DNA from 2 places in the Arthrobacter sp. zg-Y750 genome. Region 2 is predicted to be linked to the other one. Evidence: predicted binding sites of a transcription regulator. Region 2 holds the regulator's gene; the other holds the start of a gene.

Region 1 (6,280 bases), on a different contig from region 2:
AACGGGGTGACCGATGAGGAATACGATCACCTGCTGCGGCGGGCAACGGCCCTGGTGACCCTGTCCAAGGCCGAGGGCTACGGGCTGCCGGTGATCGAGTCAATGGCGGTGGGCACCCCGGTGGTGGCCAGCGACATTCCGATTTTCCGGGAGGTATCCGGCGGCGCGGCCCTGCTGGTGGATCCGGACGACCCGGCCGCGTTCGCCGGTGCCGTCCGTGAGCTGGCGGTGCCGGAGCGCTGGCAGAAGGCGTCCGACGCCGGCCTGCAGCGGGCGGGCGACTACGGATGGGCGGCTTCCGCGCGGCAGCTGATGGCAGCGGCCGGGGAGGCTGTACGCCTGTTCCCCGGCCGCCGACGTCGTCGTTAGCGCCTGCCGTTAGAGGTTAACGACCATCTTGCCCTTGTTGGCACCCTTCATCAGGTCGATGAAGGCCTGCGGTGCGTTCTCCAGACCGTCCACGAAGGTTTCGTCGTAGCTGACCGCGCCGTCCCGCAGCCAGCCGCCCATCACGGTGTTGAACTCGTCGACATACTGGCTGTAGCTGCCGACGATGAAGCCGCGCAGCGTGATTTCCTTGCCGATGGCGATGGCAAGGTTGCGGGGTCCGGTGGCGGCGCCCTTGTCGTTGTACTGGGAGATGGCCCCGCACATTGCGACCCGGCCGCCCTTGTTCATCACTGAGAGGGCTGCTTCGAGATGTTCGCCGCCAACATTGTCGAAGTAGACATCGATACCGTCCGCACCGGCTGCCTTCTTCAGGGCGTCCTTGACGGGGCCCTCGTGGTAGTTGAACGCCTCGTCGAATCCGAGGTCAAGCAGCCGCTGGACCTTTTCCGCGGAACCGGCGCTGCCGATGACCTTCTTCGCTCCCAGCGCCTTGGCGATCTGGCCTACGAGGGATCCCACGGCGCCTGCGGCACCCGAGACGAAAACCACATCCCCTTCTTTGAACTCCCCCACCTTGGTCAGGCCGATGTAAGCGGTCTGTCCGGGCATTCCCAGTACACCCAGGTAGGCGCTGGCGGGTGCCAGATCCGTGTCAATGACCTTTGTGCGGCGGCCGTCCAGCACCGCGTAGTCCCGCCAGCCAAGGCCGTGGAGCACTATGTCGCCGGGCTTGCGGTCATCCGAGCGGGACTGAATGACCTCGCCGACTGCACCGCCCTCGAGTGCGGCGTCGAGCTTAAACGGCGGGACGTAGGACTTCACGTCATTCATGCGTCCGCGCATGTAGGGGTCCACGGACATGTGCAGGTTACGGACCAGCACCTGGCCGTCCTGCAGTTCAGGGACCGGCACTTCGGCCAAGCGGAAGTTCTCATCTGCGGGCCAGCCCTCGGGGCGGGAGGCAAGCTGGATTTCACGGCCTGTTTCGGGGTACGTGCTCATGGAGAGGTCCTAACTGTTGGGGTGGATGGACTGTTGGGCTTTGGCCACGGACTGCCGCAGCGCGGCATTGACCTTGGCGAGGGTTTCCTGGAGGCTGCGCAGTTCCTCCGGATCCAGGCCGGCGGATGCTGCGACACGGTCCGGAAGGTCGTGGGATTTCTGTTCCAGGGCGCGTCCTGCATCTGTGAGGTAGACGCGGACCCGGCGCTCGTCCTCAACGGCCCGGCGGCGCTGAAGCAACTGCGCCGCTTCCAGCCGCTTGAGCAGCGGAGAGAGCGTGCCCGAGTCCAGTTCCAGGGACTGCCCCAGGTCACTCACGCTCTGGCCGTCCTGTTCCCAGAGCAGCGTCATTACCAGGAACTGCGGGTAGGTCAGCTTAAGTTCCTCGAGCATCGGACGGTACAGCGCGGTGGCGGCCCGTGAGGCTGAGTACAGCGAGAAGCAGACCTGGCGCTGCAGCGATTCGTTCATGCCTTCCACCGTAGGACACAACTCAGTTGTGTACAACTTAATTGCCTTCGGGGCTGCTGGCGCCTGTCGCCCGGCTGCAGCAGCTGGCGGCAGGTTGCCGCCCCCTCCCGTAGGCTGTGGCCATGCAGGAACCCCTGGCTATTCCCGATTACCGCCGAACCGCACGCCGTCTCCCCTGGGGCCGGCTTCCTGCTGCTGTCCGGGACAGCATTGCCGCTTCCCTTGACGGCGGGGTGTCACTGGTGGAGCCGGCAGGCGGCGGGTTCACCCCCGGCTTCGCTGCGGTGCTCGGGAACAAGAGCGGGGACCGTATCTTCGCCAAGGCGGCCGCTGCGTCGGACGCCTTCATCTACCCTTCCTATCTCCGCGAGTCCCAGGTGGTTCCCCTGCTGCTCCCGGGGATGCCTATGCCTGCCCTGCGCAGTGTGCAACGGCTGGTGGCCGACGGCATTCACTGGCAGGTGCTGGTGTACGAGGCCGTGCCCGGACGGATGCCGGGCCAACCCTGGACCGAAGCGGATGTTGCCGCCGTCGAAACCGCCTGCGTCACTGCCGCAGCACTGCTCGCCGGCTTCCCGCGTTCCGAAGGCGGAACACCGGTTGCCGAAGATATGGCCCTGATTCCGACCCGGTTCAAGGCGGTGGCCGACGGCGGAGAGCCGCCGTGGTTCCTGCCCGGGCTCAGCGCTGAAGAGGCCGGCGGGTTCCAGGAAGCACTGGACCTGTGTCCCGAGGCACTGGCCGGAGACGCCGTCCTGCACGGCGATCTGCGCGCCGACAATATCCTCATCAGCAACGGACGTGCGCTGTTCTGCGACTGGAATTTCCTGGGCACCGGTGCACCCTGGATCGACTGGGTGGGGGTGCTGCCTTACGGCCGGGCCGACGGTATCGACGCCGATGCCTGGCTGCGCCGGTCCGAACTCACCCGGGACGTGCCGGACGCCTATATTGATGCCTTGCTGGCAGCCCTGCTGAACTACATGATCCACTGGGGCAGCCAACCCGACGTCGACACCAGTCCCCTCCTGCGCATCCACGGACGGCACACAGCCCGGCTGGTGTACGACTGGCTGGCTCGCCGGCAGGGGTAGTGCGGGGCCGCAGGCTATCCCAGCCCCTCCAGGACAAGGGTCAGATGCCGGCGCCAATCGGCGCCTCCGGGCTGGAAATACATGGTCGACATAATCCCGCAGGTGATCACCGGAAAGTCGTCCCAGGTCAGATCCCCGCGCACGGCACCGGAGTCAGCGGCCCTGCGGATGATCCGGGTGACGATGCGGGCAAACTCCGTCTTCTCGGCTTGGACGCCCTCCCATTCGAAAGGCCCGGAACCGAGCAAGGCGAGCTGGAAGCCGGCGTCGTCGTCCGCGGCTTCCAGGTAGCCCACCAGCACGGCCTCAAATGCCGCCCGGGGGTCTTCGATGGCCTCCGCCGAGCGGGCGAGCTCAGACATGCCGCCGAATCGTTCCTGCACAATCGCCGTGAGCAGCTCCTGCTTGTTGGAGAAGTGCCGGTAAAGGGAACCTATGCCGACGCCGGCATGGGCAGCAATTCTGTCCATGTGGACATCGTTGCCGTGGCTGGCGAACAGCTCCCTGGCTGCAGCCAGGATTTTCTGCCGGTTCCTTCGCGCATCGGCGCGTAAAGAATCATTCAATGTGGCACTCCTTTGACAAACGGAATTGTAGTTCCGTATTGTGGCGCACACCAAAGCGGAACCGGAACTCCGGTTCCAGTCCTGCCAAGCAGGATGCCCATTTTCGGAGGAAACCATGATTGTAGTCACCACACCAACCGGCCAGATCGGGCACGCAGTAGTTCAGGGCCTGCTCGCGGAGCGCCAGTCCGTGCGGGTTATTGCCCGGAACCCCGCGGCGCTGCCGGACGGCATCGCCGAAAACGTCGAGGTGTTCGCGGGTTCGCACGGCAACCCTGAGGTCGCCATGGCTGCCTACGAGGGGGCGGATGCCGTACTCCACATCACCCCGCCAGATGTCCATGCAGCGAATGTACGGAGCCACTACCGCGGGTTCGCCGCGGCGTCGGCGGCTGCAATTACCGCAACAGGGGTCAAGCGTGCGGTCGTGGTATCCACCCTCGGGCGGGGGTATACGGCAGAGGCCGGGCACCTCTCCGCTGCCCTGGAGGCGGAAGGGATCATCAACGCAACAGGCGTGCACACCCGCTCCCTGGCCATGCCCTTCTTTATGGACAACCTCCTGAACCACCGCTCATCCATCAAGGACCACGGGATACTCCCCCTGCCCAACGAGCAGGACAAAGTACTGCTGACCGTCGCGACCCCCGACATCGCCCGTGTTGCGGTGGGACTGCTGACAGACCGGACCTGGACGGGGCAGGAGTCGTTACCCGTGGTGGGGCCGGACCTGCTCACCCCACGGAAGATGGCAGGGATTATCTCGGACAGTATCGGCCGGCCCGTGCACTTTGCGCAGGTCAGCTCCGATACCTACCGGTCGACGCTCCTCCAATACGGCATGAGTGAAGGCTGGGTTCAGGGCCTAGCGGACATGGGGACCGCCCAGAACAACGGCATTTACGACGTGCAGGTCCGAGACCCGCACCGGGTTACCGAAACAAGCTTCGCGGCCTGGGTGGAAACCACGCTCAAACCTGCGCTCTGAATTCCCGCGCCTGCGTCACCTGTGCCGCCGAAAAAGTAGTTGGCACTCCGACCCGTGGAGTGCTAATCTGCTTCCGCAAGTTGAGTGATGCTCACTCAGCTTTGGAACAATTGCACAACAAACGCACAACAAACGCAGAACAACGCTTGAATCAAGCGATCGAATGGAGGAGTTGATACCACATGGCTATGAAGTTTGATCCGTTCCAGGAACTCGACCGGATGGCACAGGCACTGCGCGGTGAAGGAACGCTCCGCGGCATGCCGATGGACCTTTACCGGCAGGGCGACCACTATGTCCTGGCCGCCGACCTGCCGGGCATCGATCCCGGATCCATCGACGTTGATATCGACGGCCAGCTGCTGACCATCCGGGCCCAGCGCACGCTGCACGGAGCCGAAGGCGTCAAGTGGCTCACCCGTGAACGGGAAAGCGGTTCGTTCCTGCGCCAGCTGAACCTGGGGCAGGGACTCGACACCGAGAAGATCTCCGCAAGCTACGAGAACGGTGTCCTGAGCGTAACCATCCCGGTGAGCGAGCGGGCCAAGCCGAGGAAGATCGCGGTGCAGGCAGGCGAAGCCCGTGACGCCGAGGCACACGAGGCCGTCAGCGCGTGAAAACCAAGCGGGGTCCCGGGAACTCTCCCGGGACCCCGCTCTTGTACGCGGTTGTTGCCAAGTTCACGCCGCTCCGGTTAGGGACCGTTCCGTGGCCGGCTGGATACTGGAAGGGACTCCTCCTAGTCGCCGCCTCGAGGAAGAAGGGATGGCCTGTGCATATTCCCAAAGTCAATCGGCCCGGCTGGATGATCCACGGGGTGCCCCGCGGACTTCTCGGAAGGCTTGCCAGGCTGGGCAACGCCGCGCAGCTATCGCTCCTCGTGCTGCTGGCGGGCTGCGCCGTCCTGTGTGAACTGCTGTAGCGGCTTAAAGGATGTCGGTGCCGTCCACCCGCACGTACACCGGGTCCCCCGTGCGCCGCGCGGATGCTGCGGCCTTGACGGACCGCAACGACGCCGTGATGGACGGGGCCGCAGCATAGGGGAAGAACAGCAGCGTGCGGTACCTGCCGCCGGCTCCGCCCAGCTGCCCGGCCTCCGGTCCGCTGTCCTGGACGCCGCCCGGAAGACCTGCGGAGGGAAGCGGTGCAGGACCAATGGAACGGACCCCCTGAGGCAGGTCCAGCCGGGTACTAAAGGCTTCCAGTGCCTCACGCGAACCGGTCAGCTCCGCATACCGTACAGCAGGAGGCAGGCCTAGTTCCTGCCGCAGCGTCAGTTCGCGCTCCGCTGCCCCCGCAGGGTCCCAGCGCAGCAGGTGCCCAACGGTTGTGCCGTCGTCGGCCGTCACCACCACCAGTCCCTTCTCCCCCGCCGGACGAACCAGCGCGGCGGCGCTGAACCAGCGCCGCAGGGTATCTTCCCCGGCACGCAGGGACTCCCGCGAGAGCATCGCGTTACCGTCCAGCAGGATGGCCGCCGCGTATCCGCCGGCCGCAACCGGTTCGGCTCCGGGCGTGGCAACCACCAGTGCAGGCGCATCAGGGATCTCGGCCCGCACATGGTCCCCAGCCGATGAAATGACCGTGGTGGAAGGAAAGGCGCGCCCCAGCTCCTCGGCAGTGCGTCCCGCGCCGGCAGTGGAACCGCGCAGCTGTGTTCCGCCGCAGTTGCCGCAGTGCCACATAGGCTCCGGGCGCCCGCACCAGCGGCAGGCAGGAATGCCGTTTCGGCTGGCCAGCCCCAACGGACCGGAGCAGTGCCGGCAGCG
Region 2 (6,280 bases):
TGTATAGAACGGCTGCGGTGGCCCATGATGGAGCCATGGACCGCCCCACACTTGCCGACTTCCTCAAATCCCGCCGGGATGCCCTGCGCCCCGACGACGTCGGGCTGTCTGCCGGGACCCGGCGCCGGGTGGCCGGGCTGCGGCGGGACGAGGTTGCGACGCTGGCCGGGATGTCCGTGGACTATTACACCCGGCTGGAGCAGGCCCGCGGCCCGCAGCCTTCGGAACAGCTGCTGGGATCGCTGGCCCGGGCCCTGCGGCTGAGCTACGACGAGCGGGATTACCTCTTCCGTTTGGCTGACCGTAATCCGCCGCCCCGCGCGTCCCTGGACCCTCATGTGGCCCCTGCCCTGCTGCGGGTCCTGGACCGGCTTGAGGATACGCCGGCGCTGATCCTTTCCGCGCTCGGGGAAACACTGGCGCAGAACAGGCTTTCCATGGCACTGCTGGGAGACCATTCCCGGCTCACCGGGCCCGCCCGGAGCAGTGTTTACCGCTGGTTTACCGATCCCGCTGAACGTGAGCTCTATCCGCCGGCTGACCGCGCACGGCAGGGCCGCGCCCAGGTTGCCGGGCTGCGGGTGGCAGTTTCCGCAAACTCGGCCCGTGCGCTGGAACTGGTTCGCCTGCTGCAGAAGCGCAGCCCTGAGTTCACCGAAATATGGAAGGACCACGCCGTGGCCACCCGGTTCGCCGACCACAAAACGCTGCTGCACCCGGAACTGGGCGAAATCGAGCTCGACTGCCAGACCCTGTACAGCGAAGACCAGAGCCAGGCCCTGCTGGTGCTGACTGCTGCCCCGCGCAGCGAGGCAGCGCAGAAGCTTGGCCTGCTGGCGGTGATCGGCCAGCAGCGGTTCGCCCCCGCCGGATAACCGGCCGCGAAGTACGCTCCTTCGGTGGTGCCCCGGCAGGGCCGGACGGCACTGCGCCTTGACCCCGGTTTGCCCTTGCAGTACCGGCGGCGGGAAACTGGTGGTACGGATGGCAGTGAGCCCTCCGCCGGCCCAGAAGGATTTTGCACCATGCCCGAACCGAGCGACGCACGCGTCGGCCTCTATATCGACTTCGACAACATTGTCATTTCGCGCTACCAGCAACTGCACGGCCGGAACGCCTTCCAGCGCGACGGGATCCGCAATTTCGACAAGACCAACCGGGATGCCGATCCCGATATTGCCGCGAAGCTCACCGCTGCCACTGTGGACTTCAATGCGATCATCGACTTCGCCGCGTCCTTCGGCACCCTGGTGGTGAACCGGGCATACGCCGACTGGTCGGTCCCCGTCAACGCCAGCTACCAGCGGCAGCTGATGTCCCGCGCGGTGGACCTCACCCAGTTGTTCACCACCACAACGCGCGGCACCAAGAACGGTGCCGACATCCGGCTTGCCGTGGACGTGGTGGAAGACCTTTTCCGGCTGCCGGACCTGACGCACATCATCATTGTGGCCGGGGATTCCGACTACATTGCCCTGGCCCAGAAGGCGAAGCGGCTGGGCCGCTTCGTGGTGGGTATCGGTGTGGCCGGTTCCACCAGCACCTCCCTGGCCGCCGCGTGCGACGAGTTCGAGGATTACGACTCCCTGCCCGGCATTGTTGCGGCTGTCGCCGCGGCACCGGGATCCGCCAAGGCCCCTGCTGCGGCAATGGACCAGACCCCCAGCAAGGCCCGCAAGCTCACCGTGGTGCCCATGTTCTCGCACACCGAAGACGCCCGTTTTGAGGAGCCGGACACCGCTGAAGACATTGACCCGCGGACCCTTGCCACCGAACTGCTTGTCCGTGCACTGAAGATCGGCCATGCCAAGGGCGACGACGAGTGGCTCAACACGGGCACGGTAAAGAACCAGATGCGGCGTATGGACCCCTCCTTCAACGAAAAGCCGCTGGGCTTCCGGTCCTTCACCGACTTCCTTTCCTCCCGCAGCGACCTGGTGGAACTGGACGACGACGGCCCGCAGCGCCTTATCCGGCTGCGGCCCGAGGCCGAAGCCCGGGAGTAGCCTGCTCCGGCGGGCTACTCCCGACGAGGACATGGACGACTGCAGGCATGTTGCCGGTCCGGCAACATGGTTTGCGGTGCAACGGTGGCCGGCGCATGCTTCAGTTATGGATTCGAACACCCCGCATCAGCCCGCCCGTCCCGCGCCGCAGCCTGCCCCTCCCCTGCCGGAACCGGCAGGCGTGGAAGAAGAGTGGGACCAGCGCTACGCGGCCAGTGAAGCCCTGTGGAGCGGGCAGCCGAACGGTGCCTTGGTCTCGGAAGCTGCTGCCCTGGCTCCGGGGCGGGTACTCGACGTCGGCTGCGGCGAAGGCGCCGACGCGCTGTGGCTGGCCGCCCGCGGCTGGGACGTGACCGCACTCGACGTTTCCTCCGTAGCCCTGGAACGGGCAGCACGGCAGGCGGAAATGCAGCGCCTGCAGATCGCCTGGGTGCACAGCGGCCTGGTCGAAGCCCAGCTCCCCGCGGCGTCCTTCGACCTGGTGTCTGCTCAGTATCCGGCATTGCTGCGCACAGCAGATCATGCCGCGGAACAGGCCTTGCTGCAGGCGGTCGCCCCCGGTGGCCTGCTCCTGGTGGTGCACCATGCCGTGGCCTCCGACGCCGGGCACAGCCACGATCTGGACCAGTATGTGCTCCCCGCAGATATTGCCGCCGCCTTGGACGGGGACTGGCGGATCGAGGTGCATGAGACCCGTCCGCGGCACGTAGCTTCCGGTGCCGGCGCCCACCACAACGAGGATGTGGTGCTTCGGGCCCGCCGGCTGCGCTGACCGCGCTAGCGCAGGCCCGGCTGCGTTGCCGGGGCTCCAAGTCCGGGGATTTGCACGCCGGCCAGGTCTTCGAGCTGGAGCCAGAGCCGCTCCGGCGATTCATCCGGGCCTGCCGTGTGCGCGTTGGGCTCCACGGCCACGGGCATTCCCCGCAGCCGCTCCTCCGGGGCGAAGTACTCTCCCCCGCGCACCGCGGGATCGGTCAGGGCGCGCACGGCGGGGTATGCCGCGGCGTCTTTCCCCTGTGCCCACGGTGTGTAGGGATTGCGCCGGTACGGTGTCGCAGCATCCCGGACACCCGCCCGTTCCGGTGTTTTGGCATCTACGCCCACCCCGGGCCGGGTGAGGACTGACGCCACCGGGAGACCCGCTGCACGCAGCCGGCGGTCGAGTTCATGGCCGAAAACCTCGGTGGCCGTCTTGGCCTTGGTATAGGCGCCAATGCCGGTCCATGGCAGGCCGCGCACGTCCTGCAGCCCGTACCGCTTGATCCCGACAAATCCCGTGGACGCATGCACCACGCGGCTCAGCCTGCCGCCGGTCTCCCCTGTGGCCGAGAGCAGGGGCAGGATGCCCGCCAGCAGACGAACGCTGGCTGCAACGTGGGTCCCCAGGAGGATCGGCAGCCCGTCACTTGTCATGGTTCGCCGGTTCATGGTCATGGCTCCACCGTTGAGGAAGATGCCGTCCAGGCGGGGCAACGCGGCAATTTTGCCTGCGGCTGCATCCACGGACGCGAAAGAACCCAGTTCGATCACCACCGCGGAGAGGGAGGCCTCCGGCACATAGTTCCGGATGGAGGCCTGGGCCGCGCCTAATTTGTCAGCCGATCGGGAGGCCAGGACAACGTGTGCCCCCGCTCCGGCCAGCTGCTCGGCGGCGAAATATCCTATACCCGCTGTGGCCCCGGTAATAACAAATGTGCGCCCCGTCTGGCTGGGAAGGGTGGCTGGGTTCCAGGTCATGATTGCCCTCTCGAATCTAAGTGGATCATCTATCCGCTTAGAACCTAGCACACGAAACGGATACTTCATCCGATTGAGTTACACTGGACCCATGCCACCGCTTCGTTCAGATGCCGCCCGCAGCCGATCACGGATCCTGGACGTGGCCCGCCGGCATGACCCCCAAGAGCTGCGGATGAATGACCTCGCCCGGGAGGCGGGCGTAGGGGTAGGGACGGTCTACCGCCATTTCCCGACCATGCGGGCACTGTTGGAGGCACTCACGGCCGACACCTTGGGCCGGATGCAGGAGATTTCCCGCCGTGCCGCAGCTGAACCGGATCCAGGCGAAGCGCTTGCCCTCTACCTCGGCGCGGCCCTCGAACTGCAACTGGAGGACGGCGGACTCCAATCCGTCCTGCTTTCCCCGGAGGATGAAACCGAGGGGGTGCGGGCAGCAAAGGAGGAGATTTTCGCTGCATTCAAAGCTGTGCTCGCCCGGGCCAAGTCCGCGGGCATTATCCGCAGCGAACTGACCCTGCCGCAGCTCTCCCACCTGGTTTGCGGGATCGAGCATGCTGTTCGTCTGGGCACCCCGGAGGACAGGAAACCCATGCTGGCCATACTGCTCGCCGGACTGCGCCCCTAAAGAGGAGTGCTACAGGGACTGGACGTATCCGTCGTCGGCGTAGTTCCGCTGCGCAGTCTTGCCTGCGGGAAGCGCGCGCAGCCGGCTGCGGCGTTCCATCAGCGAGACCAGGCCCAGCTGCTTCACGGCAGTGGCGGCCGCCGGCGGCCGCTGTCCGCGGCTGAGGGTAACGACGTCGCCGGCCAGCCCGGCCGCAAAGACCCGGCTGTGGTCCGGGTTGCGGCGCTGGACCTCATCCAGTTCCGTGGATAGTTCCACGATCCGCTGGCGCAGCCCGGTGACCTGGTTCTGCAGTTCCATGATGCGTTTGATGCCCTCCAGGGAAACGCCCTCCTGGGACAGTTTCTGGACCTCGCGCAGCAGTTCAATGTCGCGTTGGGAGTAACGGCGTGACCGGCCGGGCGCCCGGCTGGGCCGGACAATGCCGAGCCGGTCATATTGCCGGAGGGTCTGCGGATGCATTTCCGCAAGCTCAGCGGCAACGGAGATCACAAAAATAGGCGCATTAGCATCTATGCCCATTGTTCCTCCTTGACGGCTGTTGAAATAGTAACGCGGGAAGTTCGCCCTCCGGCGACCGGCACGCTATAGCCGGGCTTTGGCTGCCAGCGAGGCTCGCGGGTCCTCGCCCTTGGTCGCTTCGGCGAACGCTTCCACGGCTTCGCGGGCATCCTTGTTCAGGTGGGACGGCACGGCGACGTCTACGGTCACCAGCAGGTCGCCGTTGCCCTTGGACGTGTGGACGCCGCGGCCCTTGACCCGCAGGGTGCGCCCGGACGGCGTACCGGCGGGCACCTTCAGGCGGACGGTATCGGAGGTCAGCGTAGGCACCTCGATGGTCGCGCCCAGGGCGGCCTCGGGGAAGGTGACCGGCACATGGATTCGGATGTTGTTGTCTTCCCGGGTGAAGAAGTCGTGCGGGGTGACGTGCACAGTAACCATCAGGTCCCCGGGACCGGCCGCACCGGGCTGGCCCTTGCCCCGGACCCGGATCTTCTGCCCGTCCTTGACGCCGGCAGGCACCCGGACTTCGACTACTTCCCCGCTGGGTTCGCGCAGCCCGATGACGGTGCCGTTGATCGACCCGGCAAAGGAAATAGTGGTGCTGGCCGTGCGGTCCGCACCCTTGGTGGGCGGCGGGGCGCCGAACCCGCCGCCGCCGAACCCGCTGCCGCCGCCGAAGAGGTCGGCGAATTCGGGCGGAATGTTGCTGCCGCCGGCGTTGAACGTGGTGCGCCGGCCCCCGCGCGGGGATGCGCCCTGGCCGAACAGGCCGCCAAAGATGTCTTCAAAGCCCGCACCGCCGCCGGCGCCGCCGCCGGCACCAGCGGGGCCGCCGGCCGTGAACCTGGCACCGCTTCCCATTGCCCGGATGGCGTCGTACTGCTGGCGCTCCTCAGCGTCGGAAAGAACGGAGTAGGCCTCGGAAAGGTCCTTGAACATCCGCTCGGCGTCTGCATCATTCTGGTTCTGGTCCGGATGGTATTTCCGTGCCAGTTTCCGGTACGCCTTTTTAATGTCGGCGTCCGACGCATCCTTGGGAACACCCAGAATCTTGTAAAAGTCCTTATCGACCCAATCCTGACTAGCCAATTGGCGTCCCCTTCCTCATTTGCCGATCCCGCTCGTTTCGAGCACGGCCACCGGACCTGCTGCTGCCCCGGCTTGCTGCGGGACCTGCCTATGGAAATGTCCGGGGCCGCCTGCTGGCGGCCCCGGACGCGGTACTGCTTACTGTTCCGGAACCGAAACAATCACCTGCGCGGCACGCAGGACCCGGTCGCCGGACTTGTAGCCGGACCTCAGGATCTGCGTCACCGTATCGAACGTGACATCCGCACTCTGCTGCTGGATGAGCGCCTCGTGGATGTTCGGATCGAACTCCACCCCGGTCTCATCGATACGGGCC

Evidence for each region. The regulator HspR, encoded in region 2, represses chaperone genes until heat shock. The targets are predictions, from matches to a motif close to AAGTTGAGTCNNNNNGACTCAACTT.
Region 1: the regulator HspR is predicted to act here: its motif matches at 4,589-4,613, upstream of LOC57_RS07765 (Hsp20/alpha crystallin family protein).

Annotation. Positions count from the first base shown of each region.
Region 1 is NZ_JAJJOC010000012.1:88,453-94,732, reverse strand. It holds gene LOC57_RS07795 (glycosyltransferase family 4 protein) at 1-369, shown strand, start outside; gene LOC57_RS07790 (NADP-dependent oxidoreductase) at 379-1,392, opposite strand; gene LOC57_RS07785 (MarR family winged helix-turn-helix transcriptional regulator) at 1,402-1,863, opposite strand; gene LOC57_RS07780 (phosphotransferase) at 1,986-2,957, shown strand; gene LOC57_RS07775 (TetR/AcrR family transcriptional regulator) at 2,972-3,523, opposite strand; gene LOC57_RS07770 (NmrA family NAD(P)-binding protein) at 3,639-4,511, shown strand; gene LOC57_RS07765 (Hsp20/alpha crystallin family protein) at 4,694-5,128, shown strand; gene LOC57_RS07760 (hypothetical protein) at 5,284-5,433, shown strand; gene LOC57_RS07755 (primosomal protein N') at 5,438-6,280, opposite strand, start outside.
Region 2 is NZ_JAJJOC010000005.1:12,784-19,063, forward strand. It holds gene LOC57_RS02740 (helix-turn-helix transcriptional regulator) at 36-875, shown strand; gene LOC57_RS02745 (NYN domain-containing protein) at 1,026-2,006, shown strand; gene LOC57_RS02750 (class I SAM-dependent methyltransferase) at 2,113-2,778, shown strand; gene LOC57_RS02755 (SDR family NAD(P)-dependent oxidoreductase) at 2,784-3,743, opposite strand; gene LOC57_RS02760 (TetR/AcrR family transcriptional regulator) at 3,835-4,371, shown strand; gene LOC57_RS02765 (heat shock protein transcriptional repressor HspR) at 4,381-4,893, opposite strand; gene LOC57_RS02770 (DnaJ C-terminal domain-containing protein) at 4,957-5,964, opposite strand; gene LOC57_RS02775 (nucleotide exchange factor GrpE) at 6,103-6,280, opposite strand, start outside.